3 regions of the Pseudoxanthomonas sp. 134C1 genome follow, and region 3 is predicted to be linked to each of the others. Evidence: predicted binding sites of a transcription regulator. Region 3 holds the regulator's gene; each other region holds the start of a gene.
The links. Region 3 encodes FliA, which starts transcription of late flagellar genes. Its sites were predicted from a motif close to TAAAGTTTNNCNNNCNNNGGCCGATAA; they were not measured.
Positions count from the first base shown of each region.

Region 1: the regulator FliA is predicted to act here: its motif matches at 1,667-1,693, upstream of AC3DEZ_RS02540 (GGDEF domain-containing protein).
Region 2: the regulator FliA is predicted to act here: its motif matches at 1,558-1,584, upstream of flgM (flagellar biosynthesis anti-sigma factor FlgM).

Region 1 covers NZ_JBYMTH010000001.1:579,582-582,850, reverse strand. Annotated here, with positions in the region: gene putA (bifunctional proline dehydrogenase/L-glutamate gamma-semialdehyde dehydrogenase PutA) at 1-1,610, shown strand, start outside; gene AC3DEZ_RS02540 (GGDEF domain-containing protein) at 1,743-2,876, shown strand; gene AC3DEZ_RS02535 (GGDEF domain-containing protein) at 2,997-3,269, shown strand, end outside.
Region 2 covers NZ_JBYMTH010000011.1:157,543-160,811, reverse strand. Annotated here, with positions in the region: gene AC3DEZ_RS17965 (ATP-binding protein) at 1-615, opposite strand, end outside; gene AC3DEZ_RS17960 (flagellar protein FlgN) at 784-1,134, opposite strand; gene flgM (flagellar biosynthesis anti-sigma factor FlgM) at 1,131-1,439, opposite strand; gene flgA (flagellar basal body P-ring formation chaperone FlgA) at 1,607-2,248, opposite strand; gene AC3DEZ_RS17945 (chemotaxis protein) at 2,436-3,269, shown strand, end outside.
Region 3 covers NZ_JBYMTH010000006.1:239,290-242,558, forward strand. Annotated here, with positions in the region: gene flhF (flagellar biosynthesis GTPase FlhF) at 1-543, shown strand, start outside; gene AC3DEZ_RS13585 (MinD/ParA family protein) at 533-1,411, shown strand; gene AC3DEZ_RS13590 (RNA polymerase sigma factor FliA) at 1,408-2,154, shown strand; gene cheY (chemotaxis response regulator CheY) at 2,496-2,876, shown strand; gene AC3DEZ_RS13600 (protein phosphatase CheZ) at 2,876-3,269, shown strand, end outside.

The sequences.
Region 1 (3,269 bases), on a different contig from region 3:
ATCTCTTCCGCAACCAGGCAGCCCCCATCCCGACTTCTGACAGGAACAATTCCATGGGCGCCAACCTCGCCAACGACAACGACCTGCGTGCGCTGGCCGAGCGCGTCAACGCCGCCGTCAAGCCGTGGCGGGCCGCGCCGCTGGTGCCGGGTGCGCTGATCGCGAGCGCGGCGCTGCCGGTGACCAATCCGGCCGATCGCCGCCAGACCGTTGGCGAATGGCAGCCGGCCGACAGCGCGGCGGTGGAAAAGGCGCTGCAGAACGCGGTGGCCGCGCAGCTGGCCTGGGATCGCACCCCGGCCGCCAGCCGCGCCGCGATCCTGGAACACGCCGCCGACCTGCTGGAACAGCGCATGCCCGAGTACATCGCGCTGTGCGTGAAGGAAGCCGGCAAGACCCTGCCCGACAGCGTCGCCGAAGTGCGCGAGGCGGTCGACTTCCTGCGTTACTACGGCGCCCAGGCACGCGCGCAGTTCGGCGCCGCCGAACGCCTGCCGGGCCCGACCGGCGAATCCAACGAGCTGCAGTTGCACGGCCGCGGCGTGTTCGTCTGCATCAGCCCGTGGAACTTCCCGCTGGCGATCTTCCTCGGCCAGATCAGCGCCGCGCTGGCCGCCGGCAACAGCGTCATCGCCAAGCCGGCCGAGCAGACCAACCTGGTCGGCCACGCCGCGGTGAAGCTGCTGCACGAAGCCGGCATCCCGGAAGGCGTGCTGCAGTTCCTGCCCGGCGACGGCGCCACCGTCGGCGCCGCGCTCACGAAGGATCCGCGCGTGGCCGGCGTCGCCTTCACCGGCTCCACCGAGACCGCCCGCGCGATCAACCGCGCGTTGGCCGCGCGCGACGCCGCCATCGGCGTGCTGATCGCCGAGACCGGTGGCCAGAACGCCTTCATCGCCGATTCCTCGGCGCTGCCGGAACAACTGGTCAAGGACGCCATCGGTTCGGCCTTCACCTCCGCCGGCCAGCGCTGCTCGGCCGCACGCGTGCTGTTCGTGCAGGACGACATCGCCGACAAGGTGATGACCATGCTGGCCGGCGCGATGGACGAACTGAAGGTCGGCGATCCCGGCCTGCTGTCCACCGATGTCGGCCCGGTGATCGACGCCGACGCGCTGAAGATCCTGGAGGATCACGCCGCCCGCATGGCTACCGAGGCCCGCCTGATCAAGCAGGCCAACCTCGGCGAGGACGCGGCCCACGGCACCTTCTTCGCGCCGCGCGCCTGGGAGCTGAAGTCGCTGGACCAGCTGCACCGCGAGATCTTCGGCCCCGCCCTGCACGTGGTGCGCTGGAAGGCCGATCAGCTGGATCAGGTGATCGACGCCATCAACGCCACCGGCTACGGCCTGACCCTGGGCGTGCATTCACGCATCGACGAGACGGTCGATCGCATCGCCGCGCGGGTCAAGGTCGGCAACGTCTACGTCAACCGCAACCAGATCGGCGCGGTGGTGGGCGTGCAGCCGTTCGGCGGCCAGGGCCTGTCGGGCACCGGTCCGAAGGCCGGTGGCCCGCACTACCTGCCGCGTTTCGCCACCGAGAAGACGGTGACGGTGAACACCACGGCCGCCGGCGGCAATGCCTCGCTGCTGACCTTGGGCGACTGAGTTCCGGCTGAGGCCGCCAGGCCGCCGTTTCCCCACAGGGCCGCCTCGCGCGGCCCTGTTGTTTTGTGACGTACTGCCGATAACATGCCTCAGGGGAACCGGGGGGGCCGGGGTCGGATGAGTTGGGCGGTATTGCTGACGCTGCTGAGCGATTGCCTGCTGGCGATCGTGCTGTTCGTCCTGTTCTGGTACGTGGCCCGGGTGTCGCGCAACGTCCAGGGCGTGCTGACCTGGGGCGCGGCGCACCTGATCTACACGATCGGGGCGACCCTGTTCGATGCCGGCACCGCCACGTTCTCCGAAGCGGGCCTGGCGACTGCCGCCCTGCTGTCCACTCATCTGGGTTCGGCGGTCCTCTGCGGCGGCATGGCGGGACTGGGCTGGGCCATCGCGCGGTTCACCCGGCGGCGCGCGTTGCACCCGGCCGAATTCGCGGTGGTTCCGATGGCCGTCGCGGTACCGCTGCTGGTCTGGGGTCTGGGGGGTGCCTGGGAGGCACAGAGCGTCGCGCTGAACTGTGTGGAGCTGCTGGTCCTGCTGTGGATCCTGTGGAACCTGCGCGTCCTGCGCGAAGACCCCTATCGACTGCCGGCGCGAATGATGATGGCCGGCTGCGCGCTGCTGGCCACCCTGTACGGCAGCGTGGTGCCCGGCTGGTCATTCAGCCAGTTCGGCTTCGACGAGATCTGGGTCAGCGCGGACCTGTCGATCTGGTTCATGCTCAATTTCTGCATGCTCATGCTGAGCAGCTTCCGCGCCGCCGAGTCGTTGAAGCTCAGCGCCATGTTCGATCCGCTGACCAGCGCCCTCAACCGGCGCGGCCTGCATGGCGAACTGAGTACCTGGCTGGAGCGCAACGATCGCGGGTTGACCGTGATCGCCATCGATCTGGACCATTTCAAGGCCGTCAACGACCGCCACGGCCACGACACCGGCGACCGGGTGCTGCAGCGTTTCAGCGAAACCGTGCGCAGCGGCCTGCGCAGCGATCAACTGTTCGCCCGCATGGGTGGCGAGGAGTTCGCGGTGGTGACCGTCGGCACCGATCGCGAGGCCGCGCGGCAATTGGCCGAACGCCTGCGCAACCAGATGATGCGGCTGGATTTCAGTCCGCCGGAGGGACGCCCGTTCAGGGTCACGATCAGCCTGGGTATCGCCATCGGCGACAGCGAAGGCGAGCCGTTCGCCGAGCTGATGCGGCGCGCGGACGACGCCCTGTACATGGCCAAGCGCAAGGGGCGCAACCGGGTCGAGATGCACCCCTGAGTTGCTCCCCGTCGCCGGTCCACGCACATTCCGGATTCGATATAGCCGGAATCCGCCGTGTTTTGCGTTGTGATGACCGAACAGGACGTTTATCCAGGCCACACGGGCGCTGCCGGCTTCATGACCACCGATTTCTACCACCTGCTGATCAGTGACTGCGCGCTGGCGGCGGTGTTGCTGGGCCTTTTCTTCTACGTGTCGCGGGTGTCACGCGGCGTGCGCGGCATCACCGCCTGGGGCGTGGCCCATTTCGTCTATTCGCTGGGCGCGGCCCTGCTCGACGGGACCGCGCAGACGCTCTCGCAATCGGGCGCGCCTGAATCCGCGGGCGCCGTCGCCGGCGTGGGCGGCCTGCTGGCCTGCACCGGCCTGGTCGGCCTGGCCTGGTCGGTC
Region 2 (3,269 bases), on a different contig from region 3:
CATCAGCTGCGGCAGATCGCTGGTGATGAAATCGATGTCGCAGCGCGCCCGCATGTCGTCGATTTCCGGCAGCAGCGTCTTCGGATCCGGCGCGCGCAGCGCCCGCTCGTACACCTCGATGAGGGCGAACAGGCTGTGCAGGTACTCCTGCAGCGAGCCCAGGTTGGAGTGCACGTAGCCGATCGGGTTGTTGATTTCGTGCGCCACGCCGGCGGCGAGCTGGCCGATGGAGGCCATTTTCTCCGACTGCACCAGTTGCTCCTGGGTGCCGGCCAGGCGAATCAGCGTCTGGCGCAGCTGGGCGTGGCGGCGCTGCAGTTCCTGCTGGCGCGCATGCCCTTCGCTGATGTCGTGGAACAGGATCAGCGCGTAGCCGTCGTCGCCGGGCGCGTGGTGGTGGTAGATGCGCAGTTGCAGGATGCGGCCATCCTCCAGCCCCAGTTCGCCGCTCCAGCGTCCGGTCGCGCGGGCGGCGCGGCGCGCCTCCGACGGCACCAGTTCGAGCACCGCCTGCAGCGATTCCGGTTCCTCGCCCTCGGGCAGCAACGCCAGCGCGGACGCATTCGCATGCAGGGCGCGGTCGTCGCCGCGGCACAGCAGCACGCCGTCGTCCATCAGCTCGGTGAGCGCCTGGATGTCGACGAAGGACGGGACGTCCGCGGGGAAACGGGAAGCGGAGGAAACACTCACGACGGATGGCCCTGCGGAAGGGTCTGGCGGCGACGGGGGCCGCCAGTATCGGCAAGCCTCACGATGGCGGCAAGCACGCGCCCACGGCGTGGCTCAGACCACCGCGAGGGGACGACTGCCACGCAGGACTTCGGTCTGTCCGTTGGCGTCGTAGGCGCCGCTGCTCTCGCTGCGCCCGAGGTGACGCAGTGCCCAGTTCACTTCGCGGCGGCGACGCGCCAGCAGCGCGCCATTGGCCTGGTTGGCCTCGGACAGTTCGCGCAGGCGGGCTTCGAACGGCGCTTCCGGCTGCGCGGGCATCCGGCTTTCCAGTTCGCGCAGCGCGGCGAGCTTCTCCCGGGTCGAGCGCACCAGCGCCTCGACGTCGTGTTCCAGGATCGCGCGGCGCTCCTCGGCCAGCGCCGAGGCCAGGCGCTCCATCGGCGTCTCCGGTCCGGCGCTCATCGGCCGAGCTGGCGTTCCAGGCTCAGCATGCCGTCGGCGATCGCCTCGGCGTTGATCTGATAGGTCCCGGCCTGCAGCGCATCGCGGATCTGCTGCACGCGTCCGGTGTCCACCGCCGAAGCCGAGGACAGCTCGCGCTGCAGCGCCTGCAGGCTGGTGGCCTCGCCGGTCAGGCGCAGGCTGTCACCGCCCGCGCTGGCTTCCACCGGACGGGAACGTTCGGCGCCGGAGGCCGCCACCTTGCCACCGACGGGTCCGGTGGTGCGGATGGCAGAAGGCGCGTTGCCTTCGATTTTCTGGCTCATGTCGGTCTACCTGTTGCGGGTTCAAACAGCATATCGGCCGTCAAAGACAAAGCTTTAGTGACGGAATCCACATTTCTTTATCGGAAGCGCACCCGGGGCGCACTTCCCTGCATGCTCGGTATCGGCCGTCCTGGCGGGGACTTTAGGGCCGGCGCGCATCTTTTCCATCATCGGCTCACCCAGACGTCGCCGCCCGGGCCCACCACGCCCTGCACCACCCGGCGTGAGGACAGGTTTTCCACCGTCACCCGCTCGTTTTCGCCGGCATCGGCCAGCGCCTTGCCGGCCACCCGCACCTCGACACCGCCACGCCGCGACACCAGCGCCACATTGTCGCCGCGCCGGATCAAACGGGGCGCGACCAGATCATTCGCACCCAGCACGGAACCGGCGGTCAGCATGCGCCGGGCGACCTGGCCAATGGCCTGCGCGGGATCGGTCAACGCACCCGCGCCGATCCGCCCGCCATCGCGGGTCTCGGCGGCGAAGGCATCCGCGGTCACCACCTGCCCCGGCGCGATGCCGCGGTTGAGCACCAGCACGGTCTGGCTGCGGCGCACCCGCACCGGCACGAACAGGCGCCAGCCCTGCGGACAGCCGACCTCGACCGAACCGCCGTTCTGCACACGGGCCTCCAGCGGTGCGGCGCAACGCGGCAGGCGCAGGTTCGGATCCAGTGTGGCCTCCGCCTCGCCGGCCGAGGCCATCGCGCCGACCGCGGCCTGGCGGATGCTGTCCACCGGCTGGAAGTCCGCCGCCGGCACGGCGAACGCCGCCAGCAGCGCGGGCAGCAGCGCGAGTCGTCGCATGGGCGGGCTCCGTCGATTCATCATGCCGGTGGATGCAAGCCGTGTGCCGTAGCCGGGCCGCATCGCGCGCGCCGGGGACGACGCGGCGAAATGGCCGCGTGATCACCGTTGCGCGATGGCCACGCCGTTCTCCTCATCCGGATGTCCGCACCGCTCAAGCCGTCCGCAACCCGGCCGATATGCCTGCATGACCCAGGATCTGCTCAACCGCATCGACCAGCGCACCCGCCTGGCCGGCCACAACCGGCTCGCCCTGTTGCTGTTCCGCCTGGGCGGGCGTCAGCTTTTTGGCGTCAACGTCTTCAAGGTGCAGGAGGTCCTGCGCCGCCCGCCCCTGTTCCAGCTGCCCGGTCTGCCCACCGAGTTCGCCGGCGCGGCCGATGTGCGCGGCCGCTCGATCCCGGTGCTGGACCTGGGCCTGAGCATCGGCCATCCGGAACGCGATCCGGATCCGGCGCGCGCGCCCAATTATCTGGTGGTCACCGAATTCAACCGCTCGGTGCAGGGTTTCCTGGTCAGCGACGTCGAGCGCATCGTCAACATCGCGGTCGAGGACATCCACCCGCCGCCGGAACTGGGCGCCGAAGCCAGCTACCTCACCGCGGTCACCCGCTTCCAGGGCGAGCTCATCCAGGTGATCGACGTGGAAAGCGTGCTCGCCGACATCTCGCAGGCGCGCATGGACGCGCCGCTGGCGCCGGAAATGGCGCTGCCGGCCGACGCCCCGCCGCTGCAGGTGCTGGTGGTGGACGATTCGCGCGTGGCCCGTTCGCAGATCCGCAGCGTGCTGGACCAGTTGGGAGTCAGCGCCACCCTGCTCTCCGACGGCAAGCAGGCCCTGGATCACCTCCTGCAGATCCAGGCCGCCGGCGAGGATCCGGCCGAGCGCTACGCCATGGTCATCTCCGACATCGAGATGCCGGCCATGGACGGCTACACCCTGACGACGGAAATCCGTCGCCACCCCGGCCTGGCCGGCCTGTATGTCCTGCTCCACACCTCGCTCTCGGGCGTGTTCAAC
Region 3 (3,269 bases):
AATCCGCGCGACGTGGCTCTGGTCACCACCGATACCGTGCGCGTGGGCGGCCGCGAACAGTTGCACAGCTACGGCCGTCAGCTCGGCATCGCCGTGCACGAGGCCGACAGCGATGTGCGCCTGGCCCAGACCCTGGAGCGCCTGCGCGACTACAAGCTCGTGCTGATCGACACCGCCGGCATGGGCCAGCGCGATCGCAACCTGGTCGGCCAGCTCAACTGGCTGCGCGCCGCCGGACAGGTGCACACCCTGCTGGTGCTGCCGGCCAATTCGCATTTCGGCGATCTGGACGAAGTGGTCCGCCGCTTCAGCGGCGCCCAGCCGCACGGCGTGGTGCTGACCAAGGTGGACGAGACCGGGCGGCTCGGCAGCGCGCTGTCCGTCATTGTCGATCACCAGTTGCCGATGGCCTGGATCACCGACGGCCAGCGCGTGCCGGACGATCTGCACCGCGCCAGCGCGCCCAACCTGGTCCTGCGCCTGGACCAGCTGCGCCGCGAAGCCGACGAACCCAGCCACGCGGAGACCATCCATGTCGCATGAACACCTGCTGCAGACCAATCCGCGCAGCACCCCGCCGCTGACCGGCGCCTTCCATCCGGTCCGCGTGATCGCGGTGACCGGCGGCAAGGGCGGCGTCGGCAAGACCAATGTGTCGGTCAATCTGGCCGCGTCGCTGGCCGAGATGGGCAAGCGCACCCTGCTGATGGACGCCGACCTGGGCCTGGCCAATGTCGACGTGCTGCTCGGCCTGACCCCCAAGTACACCCTGGCCGATCTGGTCGCGCAGCGCTGCCAGCTGGAGGACGTGCTGCTGGAAGGTCCGGAGGGCCTGCTGATCGTCCCCGCCTCGTCGGGTTTCCGGCACATGGCCGAACTCTCGCCGGCCGAACATGTCGGCCTGGTCAACGTGTTCTCGGAACTGCAGCGCGCCCTCGACGTGATGGTGGTCGATACCGCCGCCGGCATCACCGACAGCGTGCTGACCTTCTGCCAGGCCGCGCAGGACACGGTGGTGGTGGTCTGCGATGAGCCGGCCTCGATCACCGACGCCTACGCCCTGGTCAAGGTGCTCTCGCGCGAGCGCGGCGTGGACCGCGTGCACGTGATCGCCAACATGGTCCGTGATCCCAACGAAGGCCGGAAGCTGTACGAGAAGCTGGCCCGCGTATGCGAGCGCTTCCTCGGCGATGTCGCCCTGCACTATCTGGGCGCGGTGCCGCAGGACGACTGGTTGCGTCGCGCGGTGCAGCGCCAGCAGGCCGTCGTCAAGGCGTACCCGGGCAGTCCGTCGGCGCGCGCCATCAACGAAATCGCCCGGGTCACCGCGCGCTGGCAGCCGCCGACCGGGGCACGCGGCAATGTCGAATTCTTCGTCGAACGCATGATCAACCGGAGCGTGCCTGCATGAGTACCGGCGCCGCCCAATACCGTGCCGTCCAGAAAGCGGCGGCCACCGATTTCGTCACGACGCACGCGGACCTGGTCCGCCGCATCGCCCATCACCTGGCCGCGCGCCTGCCCGCCAGCGTGGAGATCGACGATCTGATCCAGGCCGGCATGATCGGCCTGCTCGAAGCCTCGCGCAGTTACGACGCCGAACAGGGCGCCTCGTTCGAGACTTTCGCCTCGATCCGCATCCGCGGCTCGATGATCGACGAGATCCGCCGTGGCGACTGGGTACCCCGCTCGGTGCACCGGCGCGCCCGCCAGGCCGCCGCCACCGTGCGCGAAATCGAACAGCGCACCGGCCGCGCCGCCATCGCCACCGAGGTCGCGTCGGCGATGGAGATGCCGCTGCCCGAATACCTGCGCCTGCTGGAGGACGCCGCCCGCGGCCAGGTGCTGAGCCTGGAATCGCACATCGAGGATCACGGCGAACCGCAGACCGTGGTCAGCGGCGGTCCCAACCCGCAGCAGCAGCTGGAACGCAGCGAGTTCCGCCAGTCGCTGATCAAGGCCATCGGCCAGCTGCCCGAGCGCGAACAGCTGGTGCTGTCCATGTATTACGAGCAGGAACTCAACCTGAAGGAAATCGGCGCGGTCCTCGGCGTCAGCGAGTCGCGTGTCTGCCAGATCCACGGCCAGGCCATGCTGCGCCTGCGTGGCCGGCTGAACGTGTTCGAGAGCGTGGACGCCGGGCTGGAGGATTGAGTCGGGATTGGGGATTGGGGATTCGGGATTGGAAGAGCCCCCTTGACCAGCCATTTGGCTGTTGAAAGCGGAAAAGGGGGCGGGCGCCCGCGGAGCGGGCGACGGGGGATTGACCCGCCATTCGGCGGTTGAAAAGCGCTTGCTGTTGGCGCCAAGAGCAAATCCCCCTCAATCCCCCTTTTGCAAAGGGGGAGGCAAAGCCCCGTTTTTGCAAATCCCGAATCCCCAATCCCCGCCTCCCCCCAATCCCGGCCAAAAGTTTTCCCGCCGCCTGCCGATAAGGCTCTCGAGCCCCCTTTACCCTGCTGCACCCGGAGCCCTTCGTGACAGCCAACAAGAACATGCGGATCCTGATCGTGGACGACTTCTCGACGATGCGCCGCATCATCAAGAACCTCCTCAACGATCTGGGCTATACCAATACCGCCGAGGCCGACGACGGCTCCAGCGCGCTGACCGCGCTGGCCCAGGGCAGTTTCGACTTCGTGGTCACCGACTGGAACATGCCGGGCATGACCGGCATCGAACTGCTCAAGGCGATCCGCGCCGACGACCGCTTCAAGACCCTGCCGGTGCTGATGGTCACCGCCGAGGCCAAACGCGAGCAAATCATCGAGGCGGCGCAGAACGGCGTGAACGGCTACATCATCAAGCCGTTCACCGCGCAGACCCTGGAAGAAAAGCTCGGCAAGATCTTCGAACGTCTCGGGGCCGCGGCCTGATGGCTGCGGTCATGGAAGCCGGCAGCGCCCGCGCCGCGCTGGTCGAACGCCTGCAGCACGCACTGGATGCGCTGGAACAGGGCGACGAGGCCGGCTGGCGGCGCGAGCTGGACACCATCGCGGCCTGGCGCACGCAGCCGATGATGCAGGGGCTGGGCCGATTGGCCCGCGAACTCGCGCAGACCCTCGGCGAACTGCCGCCCACCCACGGCGCGGGCGACCTCGACGACGCCTGCGCGCGCCTGGACCATGTGGTCGCGATGACCGAGCAGGCCAGCCACAAGACCCTCGACCTGGCCGAGCAGTGCCGCGAGCTGGCCGACCAGCTCAAGGCGACGACGCTGAGCGGCGAACAGACCCGGGTGGTGGACCAGATCCGCGCCGGCCTGTCGG